3 regions of the Streptomyces sp. 5-10 genome follow, and region 1 is predicted to be linked to each of the others. Evidence: riboswitches for the same ligand, from Rfam matches in the RefSeq annotation. Region 1 holds a riboswitch; each other region holds the start of a gene.
The links. A riboswitch is a leader RNA that binds a small molecule or an ion and turns the genes downstream of it on or off. The one in region 1 is predicted to bind S-adenosylmethionine.
Positions count from the first base shown of each region.

Region 2: it holds a riboswitch for S-adenosylmethionine, as region 1 does, so the genes downstream of both, IEJ02_RS23540 (glutathione S-transferase C-terminal domain-containing protein) here and thrC (threonine synthase) in region 1, are expected to answer to the same signal.
Region 3: it holds a riboswitch for S-adenosylmethionine, as region 1 does, so the genes downstream of both, IEJ02_RS27425 (aminotransferase class V-fold PLP-dependent enzyme) here and thrC (threonine synthase) in region 1, are expected to answer to the same signal.

Region 1 is NZ_JACVYG010000083.1:5,241-8,842, reverse strand. It holds gene IEJ02_RS45145 (glucosyl-3-phosphoglycerate synthase) at 41-988, opposite strand; SAM riboswitch class I at 1,188-1,329, shown strand; gene thrC (threonine synthase) at 1,348-2,646, shown strand; gene IEJ02_RS45135 (MoaD/ThiS family protein) at 2,643-2,921, shown strand; gene IEJ02_RS45130 (cold-shock protein) at 3,330-3,536, shown strand.
Region 2 is NZ_JACVYG010000022.1:8,170-11,771, reverse strand. It holds gene IEJ02_RS23550 (Fpg/Nei family DNA glycosylase) at 1-111, opposite strand, end outside; gene IEJ02_RS23545 (PP2C family protein-serine/threonine phosphatase) at 197-1,342, shown strand; SAM riboswitch class IV at 1,468-1,614, shown strand; gene IEJ02_RS23540 (glutathione S-transferase C-terminal domain-containing protein) at 1,966-2,811, shown strand; gene IEJ02_RS23535 (Mut7-C RNAse domain-containing protein) at 2,884-3,602, opposite strand, start outside.
Region 3 is NZ_JACVYG010000028.1:33,329-36,930, forward strand. It holds gene trpD (anthranilate phosphoribosyltransferase) at 1-796, shown strand, start outside; SAM riboswitch class IV at 1,055-1,173, shown strand; gene IEJ02_RS27425 (aminotransferase class V-fold PLP-dependent enzyme) at 1,377-2,792, shown strand; gene IEJ02_RS27430 (Lrp/AsnC ligand binding domain-containing protein) at 3,030-3,311, opposite strand; gene IEJ02_RS27435 (rhomboid family intramembrane serine protease) at 3,308-3,602, opposite strand, start outside.

The sequences.
Region 1 (3,602 bases):
CGAGCCGCAGCTCCGCGTCACGCCGCGCCGCAGCCCCGCGTCACGCCGCGCGCCGCGCCGTGTACTCCGGTATCTCGATCATCGGCGGCCGCTCCTCGGTGTCCACCGCCGTCGTACGCGGCTCGAAGCCGTTCTCGCCCCGGTCGAACTGGGTCAGCCGTGGCCGCACCAAGTGGCCCCGGGCCAGCCGCAGCTGCGCGGTGCGGTAGATCGCGGCCGCCATCCGGCCGAGCGCCTGCCCGTCCTGGTGGCGGTGTTTGCGCACCCCGATGTCCACCTGGCCGAGCGCGTCGAGCCCCACCGTGTGCAGCGCGTCGACCAGCAGCCCCAGCTCGACGCCGTAGCCGACCGGGAAGGGCAGCCGCTCCAGCAGCGAACGGCGCGCCGCGTACTCCCCGCCCAGCGGCTGGACGAACCCGGCCAGCTGGGGCCAGTGCAGATTCAGCAGCGGGCGGGCGACCAGCTCGGTGACCCGGCCGCCCTGGCCCGCCACCTCGCCGAGCGGGCGGTCGTACATGCCCTTCACCAGCTCAAGCGTGGGGTCGGTCAGCAGCGGACCGACGATTCCCGAGACGAAGCGCGGCTCGAATTCCCGCAGGTCGGCGTCGATGAAGCAGACGATGTCGCCGCTCGTGGCGAGCAGGGACCGCCACAGCACCTCGCCCTTGCCGGGCAGCGCGGGCAGCCGGGGCAGCAGCGAGTCGCGGGGGACGACGGTGGCGCCCGCCGCCGCGGCGACCTCGGCGGTGCGGTCCGTGGAGCCGGAGTCCAGCACCACCAGCTCGTCCACCAGCGGCGTCGCCTCGCCCATCAGCTCACGCCGGATCGTTCCGGCGATCTCGCCGACCGTGGCCTCCTCGTTCAGGGCGGGCAGGACCACGCTCACCGTCGTCGCCGCGGCCCGCTTCGCGGCCAGCAGGCGGTCCAGCGGACGGTCGTCGGCAGACCAGGAGCGACGCTTCAGCCAGCGCTCCACCTCATCCAGCACCTGTGTGTCTCCCCTGCGTGATCGCTGTGATCCATCTCGCGCATCGGACGGCTAGCTCAACCATCCGGGCCTTCGGTTACAGTCTTGAACAACGCACATGGCCGTCGTATGTCGGGGTCGACCTCGGTGTTTACCGACGTACCGACGTACCCGACGACGCTGGTGCCGACAAACGCCCCGGGTCCGCCCGGTGCCATACCGCTCATCCAGAGGGGCAGAGGGAACGGCCCGTTGAAGCCCCGGCAACCCTCCAGCTGATCTCGCATTCCGCAGCGAGGCTCCCAGCTCGGGAAGGTGCCAATTCCGTCTCGTGGCGAAGTGCGTCGCGAGGAAGATGAGGAGAAAGGGCCTCGCCATCCATGGCTGTGCAGTCAGTAGAAAGCTCAACCACTTCCTCCCCCTCCCCCTCCGGCGCCTTCGGCCCCGCCGTCGCATTGTCCTGCCGGGAGTGCGGTGAGCGGTTCGAACTGGGCCCGATCTTCGCGTGCGAGGCCTGTTTCGGGCCCCTCGAGGTCGCGTACGAGCTCCCGGCCGGCGATCCGGAGGGGCTGCGCCGGCGCATCGAGGCCGGTCCGAACAGCATCTGGCGCTACGCCCCGCTGCTGCCCGTCCCGGCGGACGTGGCGGATCTGCCGAGCCTGAACCCCGGCTTCACCAAGCTGGTCAAGGCCGACAACCTCGCCCGTGAGCTCGGCGTCACCGGTGAGCTGCACATCAAGGACGACTCCGGGAACCCGACCCACTCCTTCAAGGACCGGGTCGTCGCCATCGCCGTCCAGGCCGCCCGCACCTTCGGCTTCACCACCCTCTCCTGCTCCTCCACCGGCAACCTCGCCGGCGCGGTGGGCGCCGCGGCCGCCCGCGCGGGCTTCCGCTCCTGCGTCTTCATCCCGCACGACCTGGAGGCGGGCAAGGTCGTCATGGCCGCGGTCTACGGCGGCGAGCTGGTCGGCATCGAGGGCACCTACGACGACGTCAACCGCTTCTGCAGCGAGCTGATCGGCGACCCGGCGGGCGAGGGCTGGGGCTTCGTCAACGTCAATCTGCGGCCGTACTACGGCGAGGGCTCCAAGACCCTGGCGTACGAGATCTGCGAGCAGCTCGGCTGGCGGCTGCCGGACCAGATCGTCATCCCGATCGCCTCCGGCTCCCAGCTCACCAAGATCGACAAGGGGCTGAAGGAGCTGATCGCGATCGGTCTGGTCGAGGACAGGCCCTACAAGATCTTCGGCGCCCAGGCCGAGGGCTGCTCCCCGGTCTCCACCGCCTACAAGGCCGGCCATGACGTCGTCCGGCCGCAGAAGCCGCGGACCATCGCCAAGTCGCTGGCCATCGGCAACCCCGCGGACGGCCCCTACGTCCTGGACATCGCCCGCCGTACGGGCGGCGCGGTGGAGGACGTGAACGACGAGCAGATCGTCGACGCCATCAAGCTGCTGGCCCGCACCGAGGGGATCTTCGCGGAGACCGCGGGCGGCGTGACCGTCGGCGTGACCAAGAAGCTGATCGAGGACGGTCTGCTCGACCCGTCCCTGACGACCGTCGTGCTCAACACCGGCGACGGCCTCAAGACCCTCGACGCGGTGGCCCCCACGACGGGTCCCTCCGCCATCATCCGCCCCACCCTTGACTCGTTCCGAGAGGCTGGCCTCGCATGAGCGTCAACGTCCGAATCCCGACCATCCTGCGCACCTACACCGGCGGTCAGGCCGAGGTCTCCGCCGAGGGCGCGACCCTCGCCGAGGTCCTGGCGGACCTGGAGAAGAACCACGCGGGCATCTCGGCCCGCGTCCTGGACGACACCGGCAAGCTCCGCCGCTTCGTGAACGTCTACGTCAACGACGACGACGTCCGCTTCGCCGACGGCCTGGCCACGGCGACCCCGGACGGCGCCGGGATCTCGATCATCCCGGCGGTCGCGGGCGGCTGCTGACCCCGCGTCCCCCTCCTCACCTTTGGCATCGCCCCGTCCGGGGACAACCGGACGGGGCGATTCCGTGTGTGGAATCGCGATACAGTTGCCCGGATTCCCCGGCGGCTCCGGGGTCGGAGCCACATATGAGAACTCGTCAAGTTGTGCGTAAAGTGTGAGCGCGAATTGTCGGGTTGGTTCCTTATGTCCGGCCCGGCTTGCCCGAACTTCACATAATTCCTCACTTTTAACCGTTCGGCCGTGCCCAGAATTCTCGTCCGATTGACCTGTTGCAGAGGGCGTTGGGACGGATACATTCAGCGGCGGTCGACGCGTTCCGGCGCACACCCCCCACATCCGGGGGGTGAGGTCTGACCCGGGTCCGCGGAGTGCGGTCCTGCGCAAGGGCCAGCAATAGGGGAGTTAGGAATGGCTCAGGGCACCGTCAAGTGGTTCAACGCGGAGAAGGGGTACGGCTTCATCGCGGTCGACGGTGGTGCGGACGTGTTCGTCCACTACAGCGCGATCCAGATGGACGGGTACCGCACCCTCGAGGAAGGCCAGCGGGTCGAGTTCGAGATCTCGCAGGGCCAGAAGGGCCCGCAGGCCGACATGGTCCGCGTGGCCGTAGGCTGACGCGCCGACGCGACGCAGCTGAAACGAACAGTCAGAAGGGTCCGTGTCCCTGACGGGGTACGGACC
Region 2 (3,602 bases), on a different contig from region 1:
CACCCCGTGCAGCACCCCCGGATCGGCCACCTCCGCCCGCTCGACGCGGCGGCCCTGGGCGCAGGAGGCCAGCGTCCGCCGGAATCCCTCGACGTCCGGAAGCTCGGGCATAGCGTCAGGCTACGCCCGGGGCTTCCGTCATGCGTTGTGGAGGGCGCACCCGTTCGGGGGTCTTCATCGGATAAAGTACCGAATTATGCGATTCATGCGCGTCGCCTCGGGGGGGAGCGGTCGCAGCCAGACGCTGTTCGCGATCACACGGTGTCTGCCGTTCCTGGTCCTGGCGGCGGTGCTCGGCATCGAGCTCTCCCCCGCGCACACCCTCTACACCGGCCCCCTGCTCTCCCCGGCGCCGGCGCTGGCGGCGGTGACCATGGGGCCGGTCGGCACCGTCGGGGTGGCGTTGCTGGCGGGCGTCGTCAGCGCGATCACCGCCACCCACAACGACGCCTGGGGCACCCCACAGGTGTACATGAATCTGCTGGCCCTGCTGGTGGTGGCGGTGGCGAGCGTGGCGACCAGCGCGGTGCGGGTGCGCCGGGACCGCGAGCTGACCCATATCCGCCGGATCGCCGAGGTGTCCCAGAACGTGGTGCTGCGGCCGCTGCCCGCCCGGATGGGCGTGGTGAACACGGCCAGCGTCTATCTGGCGGCCGAGCGCGGTGCGCAGATCGGCGGGGACCTCTACGAGGCGATGTGCACCCGCTACGGAGTGCGGCTGATCGTCGGCGATGTACGGGGAAAGGGGCTGGCCGCGGTGCGGTCCGCCGCGGCCGTCGTGGGCGCCTTCCGGGAGGCGGTGCACTACGAGCGGGACCTCGCCGAGGTGATGCACCGCTGTGCGGCCGCGCTGGCGCGCGAGTACGAGCTGCTGGACCGCTCCCAGCTGCAGGACCCACAGGAGCTGGAGGAGCAGTTCGTCACCGTGCTCCTCGCCCAGGTGACGGACGAGTCGCTGGTCCAGCTGATCAACCGCGGCCATCCGCCGCCCCTGGTGATGCGCGAGCGCAAGGTGCGCTCCCTGGACCCGGCGCGCCCGCTGCCGCCCCTCGGCCTCGAGGAGTTCCTCGGCCCTCCCGCGATCGGCGTCGAGACCTTTCCGTTCCTGCCCGGTGACCGGCTGTTGCTGCACACCGACGGGGTGGTCGAGGCCCGCAACGACGACAACGAGTTCTTTCCGCTGCACCGGACCATGGAGACGCTGGACGGCGCCACCCCGGCCGAGTACCTGGACCGGCTGCGCCACGCCCTGGTCCGGCACACCGAGGGACGGCTCGCGGACGACGCGGCCATGGTCCTCGTCGAGCGGGACACCGGCGGCGCTGACCGGTCGTTCCGCTGAGCCGATCGCGCCGCCTTACGAGCCGGTCGCGCCAGGGCGCCGTGCATCCGCCGTGCCATCGGCCGGTGTTGGCCACTTCGGCATGGGTTGACGCCCTCGCGGAGCGCGACGACACTGTCAGGGACGGTCACGATTGTCAGCGCCCACCGTGCGGAACCCCCGCTCAGGTGGGTCATCGGCCCCGGCTCGTTGACAGGCAACCCTTCTCCCGCGACGGGGTGCCCCCGGGTGACGACCAGGTTTCGTCGGCGTGGACGGGACAAGCGCGGTCTCGCTGCCTCGCGAGCCCCCGATGATGGGATCGGTGGAGATGCCCAGGACCGACAGCCACGGGGACGGCGCCCGCCGGCGTCCCCGGCCGTTGTCCCCGCCGCTCCGCCGTCTCCGCCTCCTGACCAGGCGGCTCCACATCGATCTGCTGCGCATCTGCAGCGCCTCCAGTCCAGCCGTCTGAGTCGGCCCGAGCCGACACGGTCACCGAGCGCGGCCCCGCGCGCCGGGGGCCGGGTGCGTGTCCCGGCACCGTCCCGGCGAGTGCCCCGCGCGGGCTTCTCTTCCGTTGCGCCATCGGCGCCGCCCTCACCCGGCGGGGCCGGGGCTTTTCGTCACCTGCTTGGAGAGCCATGTCCGAGACGTTTCCGCTCAGTTCAGGTCCTGCCTCTCTTCTCGACCCCGACCCCTGCTCGGCCGGCCCCCGGATCGCCCCGCCCACACCACCGCACCGCTTCCGCAGCCGCATCGGCGTCGACCTCGCCGGTGGCTTCTATCCGGTGCCGCATCGCTACCGCCTCTACCTCTCCGCGAACTGTCCGCTCTCCCTGCGCGTCTCCATCACCCTCGATCTGCTCGGGCTGCGGGACACCGTGGCCACCACCCTCGTCGGGCTCCCGGACGACACCCCCGAGGCGTACGCCGCACTGCGCGGGGCCTACGAGGCCACCTGGCACCGCTACGGCGGACCGGTGGACGCGCCCGCGCTGTGCGACGGCTGGACCGGACGTGTCGTCAGCAATCACACGCCCGACATCCTGCGCGACCTCGCCGGCCATCTGAGCGACGGCAGCGGAGCCGGACGCCCCCGGCTGCGCCCGGCGGCCCTCGCCACGGAGATCGACGCCCTCCGGGACCTGCTCGACGCGGACATCACCCACGCCGCCCGGCAGGCCGGGACGGCGCCCGAGGCGGAGTGCCGGGACGCGGCGCTGGAGCGGCTGCTGACCGCCCTCGGCCGGCTCGACCGCGGGCTGACGGCCGCGCCGTACGCCCTGGGCGAGGAGCTGACCGCCGCCGATGTGGACCTGTGGGTGGCCCTCGTCCAGCTGGACACCGAGCACCGGCCCCTCCTGGACGCCGACGCGGCCGACCGGGTCTCCCGCCATGGGCAGCTGCGCGCCTATGTGCGGCGGCTGCACGCCCACCCGGCCTTCCACACCACGCTTCCGGAGGCCGTCCAGGACGAGGTCTCCTGAGAGGGGACATCGCTCCGGTGGTGGCGCACCGCCGCCTCCAGCGCCGGTATCCCGAGGTCGATCAGCGGGCGCTCAGGAGAGCGCGGCCCGGGCGTCGCCGAACTCGCCCATCGCCCCGGCCACGATGGCCTCCAGGCGGGCGTGGTGGGCGCCGCGCCAGTAGACCCGCCCACAGACCGTGCAGCGCGCGAAGACGTCGTACGTGCGCCGGGTGCCGTGCTGGAGCTGCTCCCGGACCGTCTCCTTGTCGGCGTCCTCCAGCGGCCCGTTGCAGGCGGTGCAGCGGGTCCAGGGCGCCAGGCCCGGGGTGAACCGGCCGAGGACGTCGCGCAGTTGCTCATCGGGCCGGTCGCTGTAGACATACGCCCCGGCCCACAGCTCGCGGCGGCGCAGCAGCCCCCGGTCGCGGGAGAGCAGCACCCGGCGCTGGGCGGCGGAGCGCGCGGCCAGCTCGGGGTCGCCGATGTCCTCGCTCTCGTACGCGGCGTCCACGCCCAGCAGCCGCAGCCGCCGCGCGAGCGTGCCCAGGTGCACATCGAGCAGGAAGCGCAGCGGCGCGCCCGGCACCCGCTGCGGGCGGACGACCGGGTGGACCTCCACGGTCTCCCCCGCGCCCGGCACATGCGAGACGGCGGTCTCCTCGCCGTTCACCAGCAGCCTGCCGACCTCGGTGAGCGGCACCCCGAGCGACTCGACCACATGGCCGAGGGTGGAGATGCCGTCGGTGACGACGGCCGTCCGGGCGCGGCGCCGCTCGGGAGCGGCGAAGAAGCGCAGTTCAGGGGCGAGGC
Region 3 (3,602 bases), on a different contig from region 1:
CGTGGGCACCGGCGGCGACCGCGCCAAGACGGTCAACATCTCCACCATGTCCGCGCTGGTCGTCGCCGGTACGGGCGCGCGGGTGGTCAAGCACGGCAACCGCGCCGCGTCCTCCGCCAGCGGCGCCTCCGACGTGCTGGAGAAGCTCGGCGTCAATCTGGACATCACCCCCGAGCGGGTGGTCGAGGTCGCCGAGGAGGCGGGGATCACCTTCTGCTTCGCGGTGAAGTTCCACCCGTCGCTGCGGCATGTCGCCTCGGCCCGGCGCGAACTGGGCGTCGCCACCCCGTTCAACCTGCTCGGCCCGCTGACCAATCCGGCGAAGGTCACCTGCCAGGCGACCGGGGTCGCCGATGCCCGTATGGCGCCCATCATCGCCGGGGTGCTGGCCGAGCGGGGCTCCTCCGCGCTGGTCGTCCGGGGCGACGACGGGCTGGACGAGCTCACCGTGACCACGACCTCCCAGGTGTGGGAGGTCCGGGGCGGCGCCGTGCGCCAGGAGACCTTCGACCCCCGGGACGTGGGCGTCGAGCGGGCCCCCGTGGAGGCCTTGCGGGGCGCGGACGCCTCGTACAACGCGGATGTGGCCCGGCGGCTGCTGGCGGGCGAGCGGGGCCCGGTCCGGGACGCGGTGCTGCTGAACTCGGCGGCGGCGCTTGTGGCGCTCGAGCGGGAGCCGGGGGACAAGCCCCTGACGGACCGGATCGGGGCGGGGGTGGCGCGGGCCGCCGAGTCGATCGACTCGGGCGCGGCGCGGGACGTCCTGGAGCGATGGGTCCGGGCCACCCACGCCTAGCCAGACCCCGGACCGGGGCTCTGCCTCTCTTCCCACGGCATCGCCATGCGGCTCCGCCGCGTGGCGGAGCTCCGCCACGGGGTCCAGGGGCGGAGCCCTTGGTATCGGGGAGGGGCGGGGAGGGGAAAGCATTGGTGTGCGGGCCCCGCCCTGTGGTCCGCCGGACATCCCTACGCGGGCCCCTTACGGCGCCCATGGTCTGTCCGGGATGCGGACAGGGCGTGGGCGCCGACGCCTGACATGGCATACTCCTGCCCAGGTCACGAGCGACAGCGACTACGGCCCCGGCCCGCTGTCCGGCAACCCTCCGTCCGTGGCGGGGTGCCCCGGGTGATGACCAGGCCGCCAGGCAGCGAGGCCGGCGGCAAGCGCGGACCCCTCGCACTAGGGGTCCTGGTGGTCGAGGGAGTTCTTCCGTGATGCAGCGAATGCGCTAGGGCCGAGCGGCCCCGTCTCTCCTCCATGTGCTCCGCGCGGTGCGGCCGTGCGTCGAGCGATTCTCCGCGCCCTGACGGCTGGCTCGACGCCGCCGTTTCCGTGCGCGTCACGCATTCCTTCGACCCCTTCGGGAGACTTCGCCATGTCCGCGCGCCCTGCCGCCACCGCTTCCGTCTCTGCCTCCACCGCCGCCTCCGCCTCCACCGCCTCCTCCGTCGCCGCCTGTGAACCGCTGCCCGTGCTGGGCAGCGATGTCCTGGTGCCCCTGGTCACCGGCGGCGAGGTGACCTACGCGGCGCTCGACTACGCCGCCAGCGCCCCCGCGCTGCGGCGGGTCTGGGACGACATCGCCGCCTACGCGCCGTACTACGGCAGCGTGCACCGCGGGGCGGGCTACCTCTCGCAGCTGTCCACCGACCTCTTCGAGAACAGCCGTAAGGATGTCGCCGCCTTCCTCGGCTGCCGCGAGGACGACCAGGTCGTCTTCACCCGCTCCACCACCGATTCGCTCAACCTCCTGGCCGCCGTGGCGCCCCGCGGCACCGAGGTCTTCGTCTTCGAGACCGAGCACCACGCCTCGCTGCTGCCGTGGGAGCAGCGGGAGGACGTCACCGTCCGCTACCTCAGCGCCCCGCGCTCCCCGCGGCAGGCGGTGGAGACGCTGGAGAAGGCGCTCGCGGGGCGCGCTGAGGGCCCGGCGCTGGTCTGCGTGACCGGCGCGTCCAATGTGACCGGCGAGCTGTGGCCGGTGCGGGAGCTGGCCGCGGCCGCGCACGCCCACGGCGCCCGTATCGTCCTGGACGCCGCGCAACTGGCCCCGCACCACCCCGTGGACATCGCGGCGGCGGACGTGGACTGGGTGGCCTTCTCCGGGCACAAGCTGTACGCGCCCTTCGGGGCCGGGGTGCTGGCCGGGCGGGCGGACTGGCTGCGGGAGGCCCGGCCGTATCTGGCGGGCGGCGGCGCCAGCCGTAAGGTCACGCGCAGGGACGACGGCGGCGTCGACGTCGAGTGGCACACCACCGCCGCCCGGCACGAGGCGGGCTCGCCGAACGTCATCGGTGTCTACGCGATCGCGTCGGCGTGCAAGGCGCTGACCGAGGCCGGTTTCGAGGGTCTGGTCGCCCGTGAGCGGCAGCTGATCGAGAAGGTGCGGGCGGGGCTGGCCGAGGTGCCCGAGGTGCGGGTGCTCTCGCTCTTCGGCGACGACGCGCCCCGGGTCGGCGTGCTGTCGTTCGTGGTGGAGGGCTGGAACAGCTCCCACTTCGCGGCCGCGCTCTCCGCGGAGTACGGCATCGGCGTACGCGACGGGCTGTTCTGCGCCCATCCGCTGGTCCGCACCCTGCTGGACAGCGAGCCCGACGAGCCGGGCGAGTGCGGCGCGCCCGAGGCCGCGCCGGGGGAGCGGTCGCTGAACGCGATCCGGGTCAGCTTCGGGGCGGGCACCCCGGACGAGCATGTGGAGCGGTTCGTGGGCGCCGTGAAGGAGCTGGTACGCGACGGCGCCCGCTGGAGCTACCGCACCGAAGACGGCCGCTGCGTCCCGGCCCGCGGCTGAGGCGCCTGGCCCAGCAGTTCGGGGCGCCGGGCCCTGCGGGGGCTCTTTCCCCTCCCCGCCCCTCCCCACAACCAGGGGCCCCGCCCCTGGACCCCGGAAGGTCGACGAGCCGGCCGCCGCCGCCGTGAACACCTGCACCGGCGAGCTGATCGCGGTCGGCGCGCCGGCCCGGCGGGTGGCCGGGTGTGTGTCCGGGTCGTCTGGTCGGGGGGTTGGGGTGGAGCCCCGCTTTCGGCCCTAGCCGTCCAGGCCGATCGCGAACGCCGCCTCCAGGTCGTGCTGCGAGTACGTCCGGAAGGCGATGTGGGTCTCGGTCGAGGCCACCCCCGGCAGCTTGCTGATCTGGCCGGTGATGATGTCCGCCAGGTCGTCGTGCCGGGCCACCCGCACCATCGCGATCAGATCGTGCGCGCCGGTGACCGAGTAGACCTCGCTCACACCCTCCAGCGCGGCGATCTTCTCGGCGGTCTCCGGGATCTGGTCCACGTTGGTCTTGATGAGCACGATCGAAGTGATCACGGCTGGCTTTCTCCCTCACTGGGCCTGGCTGCGCCGCCCACTCTAGCCCTCCACCCGAACCGGGCCCACGCATAGAGAAAGCCGAGCGTGAAGCCCACGAGATGGGCGAGATAGGCGACGCCGGGGCGGTCGTCGGCCTCCCGGGCGGCCAGCCACTGGAGGGCCACCCAGAAGATCAGCACCGCCCAGGCCGGAAAGCGCAGCGGGAGGAAGAACAGGAACGGGAAGAGGCTGGTCACCCGGGCCCGGGGAAACAGCCACAGAAAGGCGCCGAGCACCCCGGAGATGGCC